Regions from separate parts of the Mesorhizobium sp. WSM4820 genome, predicted to be linked through region 1. Evidence: predicted binding sites of a transcription regulator. Region 1 holds the regulator's gene; the other holds the start of a gene.
The links. The regulator PhoB, encoded in region 1, activates phosphate uptake and scavenging genes when phosphate is short. The targets are predictions, from matches to a motif close to TGTCATNNANCTGTCAT.
Positions count from the first base shown of each region.

Region 1 (9,878 bases):
CCCAGCGTCACGATGAAGGCCGGAACCTCGAGATAGGCGATGATAAAACCCTGAAGCGCGCCGATGATGAGGCCGAGCGCCACGCCGGCAGCCAGTGCGATGACCCATATCCAGGGATTTCCAAGCTGGAATCCCATGACGCGGATGAGGAATTCTGCCTGCGCAACGCCCATCACCATGCCGATCACGCCTTCGACGGAGCCGACCGAAAGATCGATGTTGCGCATCACGATGACCAGCACCATGCCGGTCGCCATGATCGCGACCGAGGAAGTCTGCACTGACAGGTTCCAGAGATTGCGCGGCGTGAGGAAAAGCCCACCCGACAGGATGTGGATCCCAACCCAGATGATCAGCAGCGCGCCGACCATGCCGAGCATGCGAATGTCGAGCTCGGTTGCCTTGAGGAAACGGCCGAAAGGGCTGAGCTCGGATTCCCGCGCCCGATCGGCAGCCGGCGTGTTGGAAGTCGTGTCGGTCATGATGTCCTCCCACCGTTGCCGTCTGCCGCGGATGCCGGAAGCAGCATAAACGTTACCCGCGAGACGCGGGAAAACAACTCTTTTGAAAAAAACGCCGCGGCCTGAAACCGCGGCGTCTCAGGTTTTTTGGCGAAGGCGGATCAGTTGCAGACCGAGACGGTGCCCGCCGCCACGCCGGCGCAGACCTCTTCCTGCTTGATCCAGCCGGCGTCGATGACGACGTTGAGATTGTCCCTGGTGATGGCAATCGGCGTCAGGAACAGCGACTTGACGACATTGCCGCCGGGCGTGGTGAAGTCCTTGACGCCGGCAATATCTGTCATCGGCTTGCCGTCGGCCAGCTGCGAGGCGATCTCGGCAGCGTTCTTGCCGAGCTCGCGCGCGTCTTTCCACACCGAGACGGTCTGCGTGCCGAGCGCGATGCGGTTCAGCGCGGCATGGTCGCCGTCCTGGCCCGAAACCGGGACGGATCCGGCCAGGCCTTGCGCCGTCAGCGCCGCGACGACGCCACCGGCGGTGCCGTCATTGGCGGCAACCACCGCATCGACCTTGTTGTCGTTGGCGGTCAGGAACTGTTCCATGTTCTTCTGGGCGTTGGCGGGGAGCCAGCCGTCCGTATAAGCCTCGCCGACATTCTTGATCTTGCCGCTGTCGATGGCATCCTTGAGCACTTCCATGGAGCCGGCGAATAGGAAATCGGCATTCGGGTCGGCGCCCGAGCCCTTGATGAAGACGTAATTGCCTTCCGGCGCCACCTTGAACACTTCGCGGGCCTGCATGCGGCCGACTTCCTGGTTGTCAAAGGTCAGATAAAAAACGTCCTTGTTCTCGATCAGCCGGTCATAGCCGACGACCGGAATGCCTTCGTCCAGCGCCTTCTGCACCGCCGGACCGATGGCCGAGGCATCCTGCGCAAGGATGATCAGCGCGTTGGCGCCCTGCGAGATCAGGCTCTCGACGTCGGTCAGCTGCTTGCCGGGATTGGACTGTGCGTCAGCGGAAATATATTTGTCGCCGGCGGCCTCGATCGCCGCCTTCATGGCGGCTTCGTCGGTCTTCCAACGCTCTTCCTGGAAGTTCGACCACGAAACGCCAATGACCTTATCCTTGGCCTGCGCGGCCGACGCGAGCGTCAGCGACATGGCGACCCCCGCCAGAATGGCGGCTGCGAATCTCTTCATGATATTCCTCCCTGCGCCGCGTAGGGCGCGACCAACTGGCCCGAAGGCCGGCACAAAGGCTCCTATTTTTTCGAGCCTCGAAAAAATACTGGTCCAACGCCGAAGCACTGTCAACACCAATTCTGATGGATTTTGACGTCCTGTCGGTCTTTTTTTCGAGGCTCGGAATAAATAATGACAGCCCCTTCTGCTTCTGCCAGTATTTGTCGGACATTACCGACGGCTTCCGATTCATGAGCGGCCGCGGCGGTGAGGAGGAAACAAAAATGTCGGTGGGAATCCGTCATGACGATCTGCGCCGGCGCAACCGGGCGATGGTGATTTCGGCCGTGCGCCGGGCAGGCCAGCCGTCGCGGACCGAGATCGCCGCGACCACCGGCCTCAGCCATTCGACCATATCGGCGATCTCTGCCGACCTGATCCAGGAAGGCATCCTGGCCGAGAGCAAGGCGAGCGAGACGGTTTCGCTGAAACGCGGCCGGCCGCAGGTCGGCCTCAGCCTCAATCCGCAAGCCGCTGCGGTGTTGGCCGTCGTGTTGTCGCTGAATTTCCTGTCGGTCGCCGTCATCGATTATGCCGGACAAGTGGTCGCCGAGGACCAGCGCCGGCTGGACACGCTGACCATGTCGCGCGACGCGCTGATCGGCGAATGTGTCGCCATCGTCCGACGCCGGCTCGAAGATCCCGACCTCGATGTCCAAAGCGTCGCCCGCATCGCGCTGGCAATCCAGGGCATCACCGATTCCCATGCGCGCGCCATGTTGTGGTCGCCGATCACGCCGCAGACGAACATCGCCTTCGCCGACATTCTGGAACGCGAGTTCGGCATCCCGGCCATCATGGAGAACGACTGCAACATGATGGCCGTGGCGCTGCGCTGGCGCCACCCGGATCGCTACCGCGATGATTTCATCGCCATCCTGCTCTCGCACGGCATCGGTATGGGGCTGGTGCTGAAGGGCGAGCTGTTCACCGGCACCCACTCCTCGGGCGGCGAATTCGGCCACATGATCCATCGGCCGGGCGGCGCGCTTTGCCGCTGCGGGCGGCGCGGCTGCGTCGAGGCTTATGCCGGCAACTACGCCATCTGGCGCAACGCAAGGCTGTTGAGCGAGAACGCAGAGCCGGTCGCCGATGTCAGCGACGCCGAGATGCGGGCACTGGCGGCCCGGGCGCGCGAGACGGACGGACCGGAGCGCGAAGCCTACCGCAAGGCCGGCGAGGCGCTCGGCTTCGGGCTCGGCAGCCTGTTTGCGCTGATCGATCCGGCGCCGGTGGCCATGGTCGGCGCCAGCGCTGCCGCCTTCGACCTGATCGAGCCGGCGCTGCGCGAGGCCATCGCCCAGACCGCCGGCGGCCAGCATTCGGGTTCGATTTCCTTCGACACCGAGCCGAATGAGTTGCCGCTGATCCGCGAAGGCTGCGCCATGCGGGCGCTGAGCTTCGTCGATCAGGAGATTTTCGCGCCGAGCATCCAGGCACGAGCCGGCTCGGTCGGAAAGAACGTGGCTTGAATCCGAAGGCAGGGATTCCCGGGTCGCGACTTGGGGTGTGTTGAGATTCAGGTCAGGCCGAGTCGAGAATGGTGGGTTCCGAGATCCGGAGCGGAGCGTACTTTGGGGTACGCCGGAAGCGCAGGTATCAGCTAGTCTTCCCTGATCGCATAGCCGGCGCCGCGGATGGTGCGGATGACATCGGGCATGCGACCATTGTTGACCGCCTTGCGCAACCGGCCGACATGGACGTCCACAGTGCGCTCGTCGATGTAGATCGTCTCGCCCCAGACATTGTCGAGCAACTGGCTGCGCGAGAAGACCCGACCCGGGTGCCGCATCATGAATTCGAGCAGCCGGAATTCGGTCGGCCCGAGCCGGATCTCGCTCTTCTTGCGATAGACCCGGTGCGATTCACGATCGAGCATGATGTCGCCGACCTTGAGCACGCTGGACAGCACTTCCGGCTTGGCGCGGCGCAGCAGCGCCTTGACCCTGGCCATGAATTCCGGTGTCGAGAACGGCTTGACCAGATAGTCGTCGGCTCCGGTCGAAAGGCCGCGCACCCGGTCGCTCTCCTCGCCGCGCGCGGTCAGCATGATGATCGGCAGCCGCTCGGTTTCGGGGCGCACCCGAAGCCGCCGGCAAAGCTCGATGCCGGAAACCGCCGGCACCATCCAGTCGAGCACCAAAAGATCGGGCACGTTTTCCTGCAGCCGGATTTCGGCCTCGTCGCCGCGCGTCACCACCTCGACCTGATAGCCTTCGGATTCCAGATTGTAACGGAGGAGGACGCCCAGCGGCTCTTCATCCTCCACCACCATGATGCGCGGCGCGATCATCGGCCGGTCACTCCTGTCATGTCGCCGGCGCCGACATCGTCGTTTCGTCGAGCTTCGGGCGATCCGCCGGCAATTGCTGCCCGGTCACGACAAAGTAGGCGTTTTCGGCGATGTTGGTGACGTGATCGCCGATACGCTCGAGATTCTTGGCGCAGAACAGAAGGTGCGTGCAGGCGGTGATGTTGCGCGGATCCTCCATCATGTAGGTCAGGAGCTCGCGAAAAACCGCCGTGTATTTCACGTCGATCTTCTGGTCGTCGGCGCGCAGTTCCTTCAACGCGCCGGCATCGCGCGACACATAGTGCTCGACCACGCCGCGCAGCTGCACAAGAACGAGATCCGCCATCGCGTCAATACCGTGCGACAGATTACGCGGCGTCGCGCTCTGCCCGACTGCGCTGACCCGTTTGGCTATGTTCTTGGCCAGATCGCCGATGCGCTCGAGATCGCCAGCCATGCGGATTGCGCCAACCACGGCGCGCAGATCCTGCGCCATCGGCTGCCGCTTGGCGATCAGCGTGATGGCGCTGTCATCGAGTTCGCGCTGCCGCGCATCCATGATGGCGTCGTCCGAGACAACGCGCTGCGCCATCGCATTGTCCGACGCAAGCAGCGCGCGGATCGAGGCCGCTACCATTGCGGCGGCGAGCTCGTCCATGTCGCGGATCAGCCGGTCGATGTGCTCCAGTTCCTCGTCGAAAGATGCGACGGTGTGTTCACCCATGGTGCTGTCCTCGTGTTCGAAATTCGCCGGACCGCTCAGCCGAACCGGCCGGTGATGTAGTCCTGGGTGCGCTTGTCGTCGGGGTTGGTGAACATCTTGTCGGTCGCGCCCTCCTCGACCAGATAGCCGAGATGGAACATCGCCGTGCGTTGCGACACGCGCGCCGCCTGCTGCATCGAATGGGTGACGATGACGATCGTATAGTTCTGGCGCAGTTCGTCGATCAGTTCCTCGACGCGGGCGGTGGCGATCGGATCGAGCGCCGAACAGGGCTCGTCCATCAGGATCACTTCCGGCGACACGGCGATGGCGCGCGCAATGCACAGGCGCTGCTGCTGTCCGCCGGACAGGCCGGTACCCGACTCGAGCAGGCGATCCTTGACCTCGTTGAACAGGCCGGCCTTCTTCAGGCTCGATTCGACGATGCCGTCCAACTCGGCCTTGGTCCTGGCCAGGCCGTGAATGCGCGGACCGTAGGCGACGTTTTCGTAGATCGACTTCGGAAACGGGTTCGGCTTCTGGAACACCATGCCGACGCGAGCTCGCAGCTCGACGACATCGATTTTCGGGTCGTAGACATCCTCGCCGTCGAGCGTGATCTTGCCGCTCACCCGCGCGATATCGATGGTGTCGTTCATTCGGTTCAGGCAACGCAGGAACGTCGACTTGCCGCAGCCCGATGGGCCGATCAACGCCGTCACCTGATGCTCGCGGACATCGAGATCGACGTCGAACAGTGCTCGCTTCTCGCCGTAGTGAACGGAAACCTTTTCGCCCTTCATCTTGATCGAAGGGGCGTTGCTTGCGCTGCTCAGTTTCTGCTCGACGCCGGCTTCCGTCATGATGTTCATATCCTCTACTCCTTACCAGCGCCGCTCGAAGCGCCTGCGCAGTATCACCGCGATGGCATTCATGATGACCAAAAACACCAGCAAAATCAAAATCGCCGCCGAAGTCTTCTGCTGGAACCCCGCTTCCGGGAAATCCGCCCACATGAATATCTGCACCGGCAGGATCGTTGCGGGATCGGTGAAGCCGCCGGGAATGTCGACGATGAAGGCGACCATGCCGATCATCAGCAACGGCGCGGTTTCGCCCAGCGCATGCGCCATTCCGAGGATGGTGCCGGTCATGATGCCCGGCATCGCCAGCGGCAGGACGTGATGGAATACGGTCTGGACCTTGGACGCTCCGATGCCAAGCGCCGCCTCGCGGATCGACGGCGGCACGGCGCGCAGCGAAGCGCGCGAGGCGATAATGATGATCGGCAAGGTCATCAGCGCCAGCACCATGCCGCCGACCACCGGGGCTGAGCGCGGCATGCCGAAGAAATTCAGGAATACGGCAAGTCCAAGCAGGCCGAAGACGATCGAAGGCACCGCCGCCAGATTGTTGATATTCACTTCGATCATCGTCGTCAGCCGGTTCTTGGGCGCAAATTCCTCAAGATAGATCGCCGCTGAAACGCCGATCGGGAAGGCGATGGCGAGGGTTACGATCATGGTCAGGAACGATCCGACGACCGCGCCCCAGACACCGGCCAATTCCGGCTCGCGGCTTGCGCCGGTGAAGAAGAAGATCGAGTTGAACCGGCTTTCGATCAGGCCGGCGCTCTTCAGCGTGTCGAGCCAGACGATCACCTTGTCCGAAATCTTTCGCGATGCTTCCGGCGTCTCGATGACGCGCAGGAATGCCTGGCCGCTCGCGGCGGGCGCCGTGCTGTCCAGCGCCTCGATCACCGTGCCTTTTGCGATCACCGTGCCGTTGGCCGCAGGCGACAGCGAGGTCAGCTTGACCGTGCCGCCATTGAACGCGACCAGCAGCGACGACGCCCCGCTCGTCAGCGTAAACATGCCGTTTTCGCCCTCGGTCGCACCATGGCCGCGCGCCAGCGCCAGCATGGCATCGTCGCCGAAGGTCAGATCGATGTCGCCGCTGGTTCCCGAAGGCGTGACGCTTGTCGAAATCGCTTCGTCCGAACCGACGTCGGCAAGCAAACCCTTGAGATAGAGGTCGGCAAAATCGTCAAGTGGAACCGCATAGTCCACCGTTCCTCCGAGCATCCCCGGATCAGCCGCAATATCCTTGCGCAGGAACACGCCTGTGCCGGTGGAAATCAGCCCGCGCAGCAGGCGCTTGTCCTGGCGGCTCGTCACATCCGGAAATTTTGCCGTAAGCGCTTCCTGAGCGATGGCGTCGTAGTTCACTTCATCGAGTTTCGCCGGGTCGACCTTGGCCGCTGAAAGATCGATCGGCAGCGTCACATAGTTCTGCCGCAGCGCTGGAATCGCCTGAGTGACGATCGTCGACAGGAGCAGCACAAGGAACAAGCCGGCCAACGCGACAGCCGCGGCGCCGAGCCATTTGAACCACGTTTCCGTGCGGTAGCGGCCCTTCAGCCGCGCCTTCGCGGCATCGTCGGTATGAATGCTGACCGGCCGTCCGACGGCGCCGAATGACGAGATCGCATCAGTCATATTGCTCTCGGTATTTCTGGACGACGCGCAAAGCGACGATGTTGAGGGTAAGCGTAATGCAGAACAGCACCAGGCCGAGTGCGAAGGCTGCAAGCGTCTTGGCGCTGTCGAACTCCTGGTCGCCCACCAGCAGCGTCACGATCTGCACGGTCACGGTGGTGACCGCTTCGAGCGGATTTGCCGTGAGGTTTGCCGCCAGCCCCGCGGCCATGACCACGATCATCGTTTCGCCGATTGCGCGGCTGACGGCAAGCAGCATCGCCGAAACGATGCCCGGAAGGGCAGCGGGAAGGACCACCTTGCGGATGGTTTCCGACTTGGTCGCGCCGAGGCCGGCAGAACCGTCTCTCAGGGATTGCGGAACGGCGTTGATCACATCGTCGGAAAGCGAGGAAACGAAGGGAATGATCATGATACCCATGACCACGCCTGCGGCGAGCGCGGATTCAGATGCTACGTTGAGGCCCAGGCTTTCGCCGATACCGCGGAAGTAGGGCGCAACCGTCAGCGCGGCGAAGAAGCCGTAGACGACGGTCGGAATGCCGGCGAGGATTTCCAGAACCGGCTTTGCGACCGCGCGGACGCTTTTGGAGGCGTAATCCGAAAGGTAGATCGCAGCCATCAGCCCGATAGGCGCAGCCACCAGCATGGCGATGAAGGTGATGAGCAACGTGCCGGCAAAGAGCGGCACCATGCCAAAAATGTCCTCGTTGACCGCCCCGGCCTCGGCTCCCGCGCCGGTGAAGGCGCTCTGCGGCGACCAATGCGTGCCGAACAGGAACTTGTAGAACGGCACCTGTTGGAAGAACCGCAGCGACTCGAAGATAAGCGACAGGACGATGCCGATCGTCGTCAGGATCGCGACCACCGAGCAGGCGATCAAGAATGCGCGAAGAACGCGCTCGACCACGTGGCGCGCCCGGTAGGCCTGTGCGATGCGTGAATAGGCCCAGTAAAATCCGGACGCGGAAAGCACGAGTGCGACGGTCCAGATGATCCAGGTGCTGGTCGCATGGACCGATTTGTAGAGGGCGGCGGCCGCCTCTTTCGTGGGGTCGGCGAAGCCGACGAGCCCGCCAAAGGCCATCGCGCGAGCGTCGCGGATGAAAGCTTCGACCTGCGGGACGCCCATTCCCGACAACTCGGAGGCGAAGCGGTCGGCAATGATCGACGATTCAATTCCCGGCGTCACCAGCGACCACAACACGATCGCAAGCAGCGCGGGACCGGCAGCAAAAAGCGCCAGAAACATGCCATGCTGGCCAGGCAGCGAATGCAGTCGCGCGACGTCGCCATTGACGCTGGCAATAGCGCGGGTCCGGCCGAGCCAATAGGCAGCAGCGGCCAGAACCACCAGAAGAACAACGAGATAACCGACCATGATTCGGGACGTCCCCTCGACCGCCGGTCATTCACCGGCTCAAAGCACGGGACCTAAGGTCCCGCGCTTTGTGCTTTAGGATATGAGGGGTCAGAGCGGTAGGCTCGGACCCCGAAACATCAGGAGCCCATGCCCTTCAGGGCCTTGGCGTTTTCGGCCGACTTGGCGCGCTCGGCGTCCGGCAGCGGGATCAGGCCCTTGTCGGCCAGATAACCATCAGGACCCCATGCAGCATCCGAGGTGTACTCGGCGATGAACTCCTGCATGCCGGGGATGACACCGACATGCTCTTTTTTGGCATAGACAAAGAGCGAGCGGGAAACGCCGTAATCGCCGGATGCGATGTTCTCGAAAGTCGGCTCGACGCCGTCGACCTTGTGGCCCTGCAGCTTGTCGGCGTTCTGGTCAAGGAACGAGAAGCCAAAGACGCCGAAGGCATTGGGGTTGGCTTCCAGCTTCTGGACGATCAGATTGTCGTTTTCGCCGGCCTCGACAAAAGCGCCGTCTTCGCGGATCTCGCCGCAGCCCTTTTCATTAGCCGCCTTCACTTCTTCCTGGCAGGCCGCATCCATGACGAGTTCGACGAACGCATCGCGCGTGCCGGATGTCGGCGGCGGGCCAAGCACCTCGATCTTTGTCGCGGGAAGCGATGCATCGACATCCGACCAGTTCTTGTAGGGGTTGGGGACGACCTTGCCGTCAACAGCGACGTTCTTGGCGAGCGCCTTGAAAACCTGTTCCTTGGTCAGATCGACGACAGTCCCTGCCTTCGAGTTGGCCAGTACGATGCCGTCGAAGCCGACCTTGATTTCGACCGGCGTCACGCCGTTTGCCTTGCAGGTTTTAAGCTCACTATCCTTGATGGCGCGCGAGGCATTGGTGAAGTCGGCGGTATTTTCGCCGACGCCCTGGCAAAACAGCTTCATGCCGCCGCCGGTGCCAGTCGACTCGACGACCGGGGTCTTGATCTTTCCGCTCTGGCCGAGCTTTTCAGCGACAGCCGTCGTGAAGGGGAACACTGTGGACGAACCAACGATTTGAATCTGGTCGCGCGCGGCGGCATAACCAGCCGACGCGGCGAGCGCAAGCGCCGCGGCCGACGCCGTAAGGAGGAATTTCTTCATGTGGCCTGCTCCTGTTCGGAAAAATGGTCTCTCGGCGCCATTCCTTCGGCGCCCGCTGAGGCCATAGCCCCCGATTATTACAGTCACATGACAGTTTGATGTCAGCCCGGTAACCGCCGCACAGCCCTGTCAAAAGGAAGGGCCGCGGGTCTCGCCGGTACAGCCGTGGTTTGC
Region 1 covers NZ_JBVVQN010000018.1:4,797-14,674, forward strand. Annotated here, with positions in the region: gene AC0L2R_RS25245 (sugar ABC transporter permease) at 1-482, opposite strand, end outside; gene xylF (D-xylose ABC transporter substrate-binding protein) at 623-1,663, opposite strand; gene AC0L2R_RS25255 (ROK family protein) at 1,930-3,177, shown strand; gene phoB (phosphate regulon transcriptional regulator PhoB) at 3,309-3,998, opposite strand; gene phoU (phosphate signaling complex protein PhoU) at 4,015-4,722, opposite strand; gene pstB (phosphate ABC transporter ATP-binding protein PstB) at 4,758-5,573, opposite strand; gene pstA (phosphate ABC transporter permease PstA) at 5,586-7,199, opposite strand; gene pstC (phosphate ABC transporter permease subunit PstC) at 7,192-8,580, opposite strand; gene AC0L2R_RS25285 (PstS family phosphate ABC transporter substrate-binding protein) at 8,700-9,704, opposite strand.

Region 2 (9,878 bases), on a different contig from region 1:
GGCGCATGCCGCCGGAAAAGGCGCGCGGTTCGTCGTCGATACGGTCCTCGTCGATCTCTACGCGCGACAGCCAGTCGACGGCGGTAGCGCGGATTTTGCCATAGTGGCGATCGCCGACCGCCATCAACCGCTCGCCGACATTGGCGCCGGCCGAAACCGTCATGCGCAGCCCGTCGGCGGGGTTCTGATGGACAAAACCCCAGTCGGTGCGCATCAGGAAGCGGCGCTCGGCCTCGCTCATGCGGTAAAGCTCGCGGAACTGGCCGTCGCGCATGCGGTAGCTGGCGGTGCCGGAGCTCGGCAGCAATCTGGTCGACAGGCAGTTGAGCAGCGTCGTCTTGCCGGATCCGGATTCGCCGACCACTGCCAGCACCTCGCCCGGCCACAGGTCGAAGCTGACGTTCTCGCAACCAATGCGCGAGCCGTAGAACTTGGACAGCGCGGAAACGCGCAGCAGCGGCTCGTCGCTCATTGCGCCGGCTCCCTTTTTTCCAGGGCAGGAGGGGTTTCGGGCGCAAGGTGGCCGCGATGGCCTTGCTCGCGCCGCTTCTCGCAATGGTCGGTATCGGAGCAGACGAACATGTGGCCACCATGGTCGTCGAGGATGACCTCGTCGAGATAGACGTTCTCGGCCGCGCACAGTGCGCAGGGCTGGTCGAAGGTCTGCACTTCGAACGGATGGTCCTCGAAGTCGAGGCTGACTACCTCGGTGAAAGGCGGCAGCGCATAGATGCGCTTTTCGCGGCCGGCACCGAACAGTTGCAGGGCCGGCGAACGGTGCATTTTCGGGTTATCGAACTTCGGCGTCGGCGACGGGTCCATCACATAGCGACCCTCGACCTTGACCGGATAGGCGTAGGTGGTGGCGATGCGACCGTGCTTGGCGATGTCTTCGTAGAGTTTTACATGCATGAGGCCGTATTCCTCCAGCGCATGCATTTTGCGCGTTTCCGTCTCGCGCGGCTCGAGGAAGCGCAGCGGCTCGGGAATCGGCACCTGATAGACCAGCACCTGTCCTGCGGTCAGCGGATGTTCGGGAATGCGGTGGCGGGTCTGGATTATGGTCGCCTTCGCCGTGTCGGTGGTGACGGCGACATTTGCGACCTTCTTGAAGAAGGCGCGGATCGAAACCGCATTGGTGGTATCGTCGGCGCCCTGGTCGATGACCTTCAGCACATCGTCGGGGCCGATGATCGAAGCGGTAACCTGGACGCCACCGGTGCCCCAGCCATAGGGCATCGGCATTTCGCGCGAGGCGAACGGCACCTGATAGCCGGGAATGGCGATGCCCTTGAGGATCGCGCGGCGGATCATCCGCTTGGTCTGCTCGTCGAGATAGGCGAAGTTGTAGGTTGCGATATCGGTCGGTTGTGCGGTCATTCCGCGGCCTCCCTTTTTTCTTCGACCTTGCCGGCATTCTCGCGGGCGTCATGCTCGGCGCGCATGCGGCGCACCAGGTCGAGCTCGGCCTGGAAGTCGACATAGTGCGGCAGCTTCAGATGCTCGACGAAGCCGGTCGCCTGGACATTGTCGGAATGCGAGATGACGAATTCCTCGTACTGGGCAGCGGCGACGACATCTTCGCCGAATTCGGTTGCACGAAGCGCGCGGTCGCAGAGCGCCATGGCCATCGCCTTGCGCTCGCTCTGGCCGAAGACGAGGCCGTAGCCGCGGGTGAATTGCGGCGGCGCCTTGGCCGAGCCCTTGAACTGGTTAACCATCTGGCACTCGGTGACACGCGCAGTACCCAGCGGTACGGCGAAAGGCAGCTCCGGCACGTCGAGTTCCAGCTCGACCTCGCCGATGCGAACCTCGCCGACGAAGGGATGGTTGCGGGCATAGCCGCGCTGGGTGGAATAGCCGAGCGCCAGCAAAAAACCCTCGTCGCCGCGTGACAGCGCCTGCAGGCGGATGTCGCGCGCCATCGGGAATTCCAGCGGCTCGCGGGTGATGTCGCCAGGGATATGGTCCTGCGGCATGTCGCCGTCGGGCTCGATCAGGCCTTCGCGGGCGAGGATGGCGGAGACGCGCGGCATGGCTTCCGCGTCGCTGGCGCGCTGCAGCGGCTCGGCGACATCGCCGCCGGCGGCAAGCTCGGGATCGAGCAACCTATGCGTGTAGTCGAAGGTCGGGCCGAGCAGCTGGCCGCCGGGCAGATCCTTGTAGGTCGCCGACACGCGCCGCTCGACCAGCATCGCCCCGGTGTCGATCGCCCTGGTGTAGCCGAAGCGTGGCAGCGTGGTGCGATAGGCGCGAACCAGGAAGATCGCCTCTATCATGTCGCCGCGCGCCTGAACGATGGCCAGCGCCGCCAATTCGCGATCGTAGAGCGAACCTTCGCTCATCACCCGGTCGACGCCGAGCGCCAGCTGCTCGACGATCTGGTCGAGGCGCAGCGCCGGCACGGAACGGTCGCCGCGGCGGCGGTCGTCGAGCAGGGCGTGGGCGTTGGCAATGGCCGCTTCACCGCCTTTTACTGCGACATACATATCACGCCTCCATCGTCTTGATGCGCGTCGTGCGCGGCAGGCAGGCAACGCCTTCCGGGGTGGCGAGGATAATGTCGACACCACGGGGAAAACGCTGATTGTTCTGCTTCCATTGTTCGACGAAGTGGCGCGGCATTTGCGCCGGCGCGATTGTCGCGGTTGTTTCGATGCCGGGACCTTCGAGCAGCAGAGGGGCGCCTGAGACAAGATCGCTGACCTGCAGGATCAGCGTCGTCGAGCGGTCGGGATAGTCCTGGGTGCCCTGTGAAAAGCCGTCGAGCGCCATCATCTCGGCCGGCGTGGCGATCAGCGCGAAATGCGCATCGGCTGGCGTGTGGGCCAGTGGCGCGCCGGTGTGGAAGCCGAGCCAGGATTTTATCGCTGCCGGGGCCTGCAAAACGAGGTCGAGCCAGAGCGGCGTGTCGTTGTCGCACAGCGCCAGCGCGATGGCGCCTGCGGTGGCCGACAGCGGCGCCGGCGGGCGGGCAAAGACCGGCAGAGGCTGCAGGGTGCCCGGCCGCGCCATTGCGTCCATCACGGCGCGGAACACTGTCTGGGCGTCGAACACCGGATCGGCAAAGCCGCCCTCGATCGCCTGGGTTGCGATGTCCATCAGTCTTCTCCGCGCACCATGGTGAAGAAATCGACCTTCGTTGCCGCCGTCTCGGCGCGCCGCCGCTCACGTCCGCTGGCCAGTGCGGCCTGCAGCGGGGCAATGAGTTTGCTCTCGACCTCGTTGCGGCTTGTGGGATCCTGCCAGAGCGCGTCGGCGATCGCCGCCAGTTTTGCTTTCTGCTTGTCACGGCCGAGCGCGTAGCAGTGGCCGACCTCTCCCGAGGCAAGCCGCACCGTCGCGCGGGTGACCGTCGCCTCGCCGACGTTGAACGGCGCGCCGCCGCCGCCGATGCGGCCACGCACGGTGACCAGGCCGGTTTCGGGGCCGCGCAGGAGTTCTGCTTCCGAAGGCAGGCCGGCTTCGTTCCAGAGGCGGACGATATCGTCGCCGGTCGATTGCGCCAGCGTCGCCATGACGGCCTTGCGCTCAAGCTGCTGATCGCGCGCTTCCTGTCCTCGCATGGCGGCTGTTCCTTCTATTTCCAAATTTGTATAATGATGTAGACAATTATACAAATTATAGCTATTTTCTAAAGCGTGTCCATGACGGATGGATGACAGCGCGAAAAAGATCGGGGCAAAGAGATGATCGGTCAGCAGATGGCCAGCAGCTTGGAGCGGCGCAGCGGCGTCTCGCTGTGGCGGCAGATCGCCGACCAGATACTGCAGTCGATCGCCGTTGGCGACTTTGCCGAGAATGCTGCGTTGCCACCGGAAGTTGCACTGGCCGAGCGCTATGGCGTCAACCGCCATACGGTGCGCAGCGCCATCGCCGCACTGGTGCAGGATGGCGTGCTCAGGGCCGAACAGGGACGCGGCACCTTCGTGCTGTCGCGCAAGCGGCTGTCCTATCCGATCGGCGCGCGCACCCGCTTTTCCGAGGGCTTGCAAGGGCAGGCGTCGGAGCGCCGCAGCGTGCTGCTCGAATCGGCGGTCGAGCCGGCCAGCCGGCGCGTCGCCGAAGGGCTGGGGCTTGCCAGGGGTTCTGTTGTAATACGCCTCGAGACACGCGGCGAAGCCGATGGGCAACCGGTCTCGCGTGCCACCGGCTGGTTCGATGCGGCTCTCTTCGCCGGCATCGATGCCGCCATGGCCGAAACCGGATCGGTGACCGCCTCATTCCAGCGTTTCGGCATCGGTGACTATCTCAGGCAATCGACGGTGCTGTCGGCCCGCCACGCCGACGCCGCCGACCTTGCCGATCTCGATCTGCAGCCCGGCGCCATCGTGCTGGTCACGGTCGCCGTCAACGTCACGCCGGACGGCCAGCCGATCCAGTTCGCCGAAACGCGGTTTCCGGCCGAGCGCGTCGAGCTCAAGATATCGGCGCTTTAGGTCCGGTCTTATCCGACCTGGATGACAGCTTTGATCAGGCCCGATTTCTCGTGCGCCCAGCGGGCGAGGTCGCGCGGCGTGTCGCCAAGCGTCGTGCGATGGGTGACGAGCTTTTCCAGCGGCACAGCACCATCGCGGATCGAGGCGGCGACATGGTCGAAGTCGGCGCGCAGAGCGTTGCGGCTGCCGATCAGCGTCATCTCGCGCTTGTGGAATTCGGGATCGGAAAAGACGATGTCGTCCTTGACGACGCTGACCAGGACCAGCGTCCCGCCATGCGCGACATGGGCGAAGGCCGACTGCACGGACTGAGTGTTGCCGGTGGCATCGAAAATCACGTCAAAACCTTCGCCGTTGGTCGCCTCGCGCACCAGATCGGTCGCAGACTGCCGCGAACCGTCGAGGGTGGCGAAGCCGAGTTCGCTTGCAGCAAAACCCAGCCTCTCCGCACTCATGTCGAGCAGCGTCACGTCGAGGCCGGCGATGCGGGCAAACAGCGCTGTGCCGAGGCCGATCGGCCCGGCGCCGATGACCAGCGCGCGCGCGCCGGGATCAGCCAGCGAGCGCCGCACGGCATGCGCCCCGATCGCCAGGAATTCGACGGCGGCGGCATCGGCCAGCGACAGGCCGTTGGCCGGGTAAAGATTTTGCGCCGGCACCAGGATCCGTTCGCACATGGCGCCGTCGCGGTGGACGCCGAGCACTTCGATCCCGACGCAGCAATTCGGCTTGCCTTGCCGGCAGGCGATGCATTTGCCGCAAGCGAGATAGGGATTGATGATCACGGGGTCGCCGACGGCCAGATCGACGCCTTCGCCGGCCTCGATCACGGTGCCGGAGACCTCGTGACCCATGACGCGGGGATAGGCGAGGAACGGATGCTTGCCCTCGAAGATGTGATAGTCGGTGCCGCAGATGCCGACATGACTGACCGCGACCAGCGCCCAGCCCGGCGGTGGTGTGCTCGGCGCCGGGCGGTCTTCCACAACAAGATCGCCGGGCGAACGGCAGATGACGGCTTTCATGCTTTGATCCAGTCGGTTCATGGCGTCGCTGGCCCGATCGCCGGGCCGGCGGCTTTTAAGATGGTCTATTTGCCGCGGCGGCGCAGGCCGTCGAAATAGACGATGACGATGATCAGCACGCCGGTAATGATGCGCTGCCAGAAGGCATTGACGTTCAAGAGATTGGCGCCGTTGTTGATAGTGGCGAGGATGAAGGCGCCGAGCAGCGGCCCGTGCACCGAGCCGACGGCGCCGAACAATGAGGTGCCGCCGATCACCGACGAGGCGATCGCCTGCAACTCCCAGCCCTCGGCCTGCGTCGGATTGCCGATGCCGATGCGCGAGGCAAGCAGCACGCCGACAAAGGCCGCGCAGAGGCCCGACAGCGTATAGGCCATGTAGATGGTGCGCTGGACGTTGACGCCGGACAGACGCGAGGCCTCGGCGTTGGAGCCGACCGAGAACAGATACCGGCCCCAGCGGCTGTGATGCAGGAAGATGTAGGCGGGGATGCCGACCAGGATCACCATCCAGAACAGATTGGGGACGCCGAGGAACGAGCTGCGCGAAAACAGCTGGAAGGCGTCGTTGTTGATCGAGATCGAGTTGCCATTGGTCATCAAAAGGCCGATGCCGCGCAGCGAGGTCAGCGTCGCCAGCGTGATGATGAAGGGCGGCAGGCCCATCTTGACGATGCCAAAGCCGTGGAACAGGCCGATGGCGACGCCGACCAGCAAGGTGATCAGGATGGCGAGGGAAATCGGCACGCCGGCATTGATCAGCATCGCAACGATGACGGTGGCGAAGCCAACCACGGCGCCGACGGAAAGGTCGATGCCGCCGGTGATGATGACGAAGGTCTGGCCGACTGCCAGGATGGCGATCATCGAACCTTGCCGCAGCAGGTTCGAGATGTTGTTGGCGGAGGCGAAGCTCGGCGTCGCCACCGACAGGATAACCCACAAAAGAACCAGCAGCGCCAGCAGTGTCAGCCCGAACAGGGCGTTGTAGTTGCGTTTCGGCCTTTCGGCCGCGATCGCCTCGGTGCTCATATCTGTCCTCCCGTTTTTTCTTGTTTCTCGGCCAGCGCCTGGGTGAGGATCTCCTCATGGTCGGCAGTGTGGAAACCATGAGTGGCCACCAGCTTGCCGCGCCGGAACACATGCAGCGTGTCGGCGAGTTCATAGACCTCGGGCAGGTAGGACGAGATCAGGATGATGCCGGCGCCCTTGGACAACAGTTCGCCGAACAGGCGGTAGATTTCTGCTTTGGTGCCGACATCGACGCCCACTGTCGGCTCGTCGAAGATGAACAGCTTGGCGCCGTGCGCCAGCCATTTGCCGATGACGATCTTCTGCTGGTTGCCGCCGGACAGGCTGGAGGCGAGCGCGTGACGCGTCGGCGTCTTGATCCTGAGATTGGCGATCTGGCGATCCGCCTCGGTCTTCTCCTGTGCGCTGGAGATCAGCAGATTGCTGGAGATGCGCTTGTAGATCGGCAGGTTGAGATTGAGGCCGACCGGCAGGTTGAGGCAGAGGCCCTGGTCGCGGCGGCTTTCCGGCGCCAGCGCCATGCCGAGCCTGATGGCGTCATGCTCGGAGTTGACCTGAACCTCCTTGCCCTCCCAGAGGATCTGGCCGGCCGACTTGCGGTGACGGCCGTAGAGCGTGGTGACGAACTCGCTGCGCCCGGCGCCGATCAGGCCGTAGAGCCCGACGATTTCGCCGGCACGGACCGTCATCGAGACATTTTCGAAGCCCTTGCCGGAGAGATTCCTGGCTTCGAGCAGCGTCGCGCCCGGGGTAAAATGCTCCTTGTGATAGACTTGCTCGATCGAGCGGTTGATCATCATCTTGACCAGCTCGGCGTCGTTCGTCTCGGCGATGTTCCTGGTGCCGACAAGCGTGCCGTCGCGCAGCACCGAGACGCGGTCGGCGAGCTCGAACACCTCTTCCATGCGGTGGCTGATGTAGATGATGGTGACGCCTTCGCCCTTCAGCCGGCGGATCAGCGTGAACAGCTGGTCGGCTTCCTTGCGGGTGAGATAGGCAGTCGGTTCGTCGAAGATCAGGAACTTGGTGCCGCGCACGGTGGCGCGGGCGGCAGCGATCAGCTGCTGCTGGCCTATGGTCAGGTCACCCAGCACGACATGCGCCGGCAGATCGAAGCCGAGATCGTCGATGATCTTCTGCGCTTCCCTGACCATGGCCCGCTGCTGCAGTATGCCGAAGCGGGAATCCTCCTCGCCGAGGAACATGTTGGCCGCGACAGTGAGATGGCGGCACAGAACGACCTCCTGGTGCACGGCATTGATGCCGAGCGCCATCGCCTCATGCGGCGTCGCCAGCGCTGCCGGCTTTCCCTCCCAGATGACATCGCCGGAGGTGCGCGGCATGACGCCGGTCAAAAGCTTGATCAGGGTGGATTTGCCGGCACCGTTCTCGCCGACAATGGCGTGGATTTCGCTGGCCTTGAAGGCGAGGTTAACCGGCTTCAGCGCGTGCGTGCCGGGATATCGTTTTTCCAGTCCCTTGAGTTCGAGGATCGTCCTGCCCGGTTCCAGCGTTGGGGCGGGATGCAGTTCCTGCGCCGTCGACGTCATGACGTTCCTCCCAATTGGCCTCCCAGATTGGCCTCCCAGATCGGCCTCACGAGTGGCACGCGTGTAGGTCGTTTCCGGGGCAAAAAGCCCCGGAAACGGTGTCCCAATGCCGGTGCTCAGTCGAGCTTCGGATTGAGCAGCGCGTCGATCTTCGGATCTTTCATGTTAGCCTTGGTGACGAGGTTGGCGCCGGTGTCGACATTGGCCTCGACCTTCTCGCCCTTCGAGGCAGCGAGCGCCGTCTTGATGCCGTCATAGCCCATCCGGTACGGATCCTGGACGACGAGGCCGGAAATGACGCCGTCATTGAGGAACTTGACCAGCTTCTCGTCGCTGTCGAAACCGATCAGCCCGACCTTGCCGGCAAGGCTGTTCTCGGCGATCGCCTGACCGACGCCCTGCGCCATGATCAGGTTGGAGGCGAAGATGCCCTTGAGGTTCGGGTTGGCGGTGATCAGGTCGGTTGCGATGTTGAGGCCGGTGGTGGCCTGGCCGTCGGCGTATTTGTCGGCAATGAGCTTGAGGCCGGGATATTTGGCGGCAAGCTGTTCCTTGAAGCCCTGGGCGCGCTGCTCGAGCGAGCCCGCACCCGGAAGCGCGGTGATCAGGGCGACGTCGCCCTCGATTTTGCCGCCATTGGCTTCGCCGATCGCGGCCGCCAGCCCGTCAGCGGCGACCCGGCCGCCCTGGATATTGTCGGTGGTCAGGAACGAGGTGAAGGCCTTGGAGTCGGCGCCGGAATCGATGCCGATGATCTTGACGTTGGTGGCTGCCTCGTCGATCGGCTTGCCGAGCGCCTTGGCCTCGGTCGGTGCGATGACCACGGCAGCCGGGTTGCCGGCGACGGCGTTTTCAAGGATCGAGATCTGGCCGTTGACGTCGGTCTCCGCCTGGGCGCCGAGTTCCGGCACATTGACGCCGAGGTCCTTGCCGGCCTTGCGGGCGCCGGCCAGCACGATCTGCCAGTAGAAAGAGGTGGTGTCCTTGACGATGATCGGAATGGTTACGTCCGCCGCCGAAGCCGGCGCCGAATGCATCACGCCGGCAAGCATCGAGGCGGCGGCGAGCGCCACGAATGCGCGGCGGTTGAGAATGCTGGTCACGAATTTCATTTAGACTTCCTCCCTAGGTCGCCCGGTGAACGTAGCGGAAGCTCGGTTTGGATAGGCGCTGGCCAAACGGAACTTTATCAATAAAAAACATTTACCGCATTTTGATAGTGCATCGGTCCGGTCGACGCAAGCGGTGTTTCGTATCGTCCTGCCTATGCCTCGACCGGAAAGGGAGTGCCGTCAAACCCCACAAATCCTCTCCAAAAAGGTATGGAATATTAATTCCATCTACCAGTCAAGATGGAATATCCATTCTTTTTTGAAGCATAGGGTGGGGCGCCCCCTGATCGCACCGTCCGCCGTTCAACCGGCGAAGGCCGCAGCGCATCAGCCGAGCTTCTGAACGACCGTGTAGGGATCATATTTGGCGAATTCTGTTTCGGGCACCTGGATGTCGAGCAGTTGCAGATTTCGTTCCAGATTGGCCGGCTTGGCGGTGCCCGTCAGCACAGAAGCCACCACAGGCTCGTGCAGCGGGAACTGGAATGCCGCCGCGGCAAGCGGATAGCCGCCCTCGGCGGCGATTTTTTCCATGGCGCCGACGCGGTCGAGAATGTCCTGGGTGGCCGGCAGGTAGTCGAAATGCGCACCCGGCACCGGGCCGGTCGCCAGGATGCCCGAGTTGAAGACACCACCGATGATCAGCGAGGTCTGCCGTTGCCGGCAAAGCGGCAGCAATTCGGCTTCGGCGGTGCGGTCGAGCAGCGAATAGCGGCTGGCG
Region 2 covers NZ_JBVVQN010000011.1:165,177-175,054, reverse strand. Annotated here, with positions in the region: gene phnK (phosphonate C-P lyase system protein PhnK) at 1-472, opposite strand, end outside; gene AC0L2R_RS19275 (alpha-D-ribose 1-methylphosphonate 5-phosphate C-P-lyase PhnJ) at 469-1,380, opposite strand; gene AC0L2R_RS19270 (carbon-phosphorus lyase complex subunit) at 1,377-2,489, opposite strand; gene phnH (phosphonate C-P lyase system protein PhnH) at 2,491-3,102, opposite strand; gene phnG (phosphonate C-P lyase system protein PhnG) at 3,102-3,566, opposite strand; gene phnF (phosphonate metabolism transcriptional regulator PhnF) at 3,690-4,439, shown strand; gene AC0L2R_RS19250 (zinc-binding alcohol dehydrogenase family protein) at 4,448-5,464, opposite strand; gene AC0L2R_RS19245 (ABC transporter permease) at 5,530-6,495, opposite strand; gene AC0L2R_RS19240 (sugar ABC transporter ATP-binding protein) at 6,492-8,045, opposite strand; gene AC0L2R_RS19235 (ABC transporter substrate-binding protein) at 8,162-9,157, opposite strand; gene AC0L2R_RS19230 (aldo/keto reductase) at 9,485-9,878, opposite strand, start outside.
Region 2: the regulator PhoB is predicted to act here: its motif matches at 3,648-3,664, upstream of phnF (phosphonate metabolism transcriptional regulator PhnF).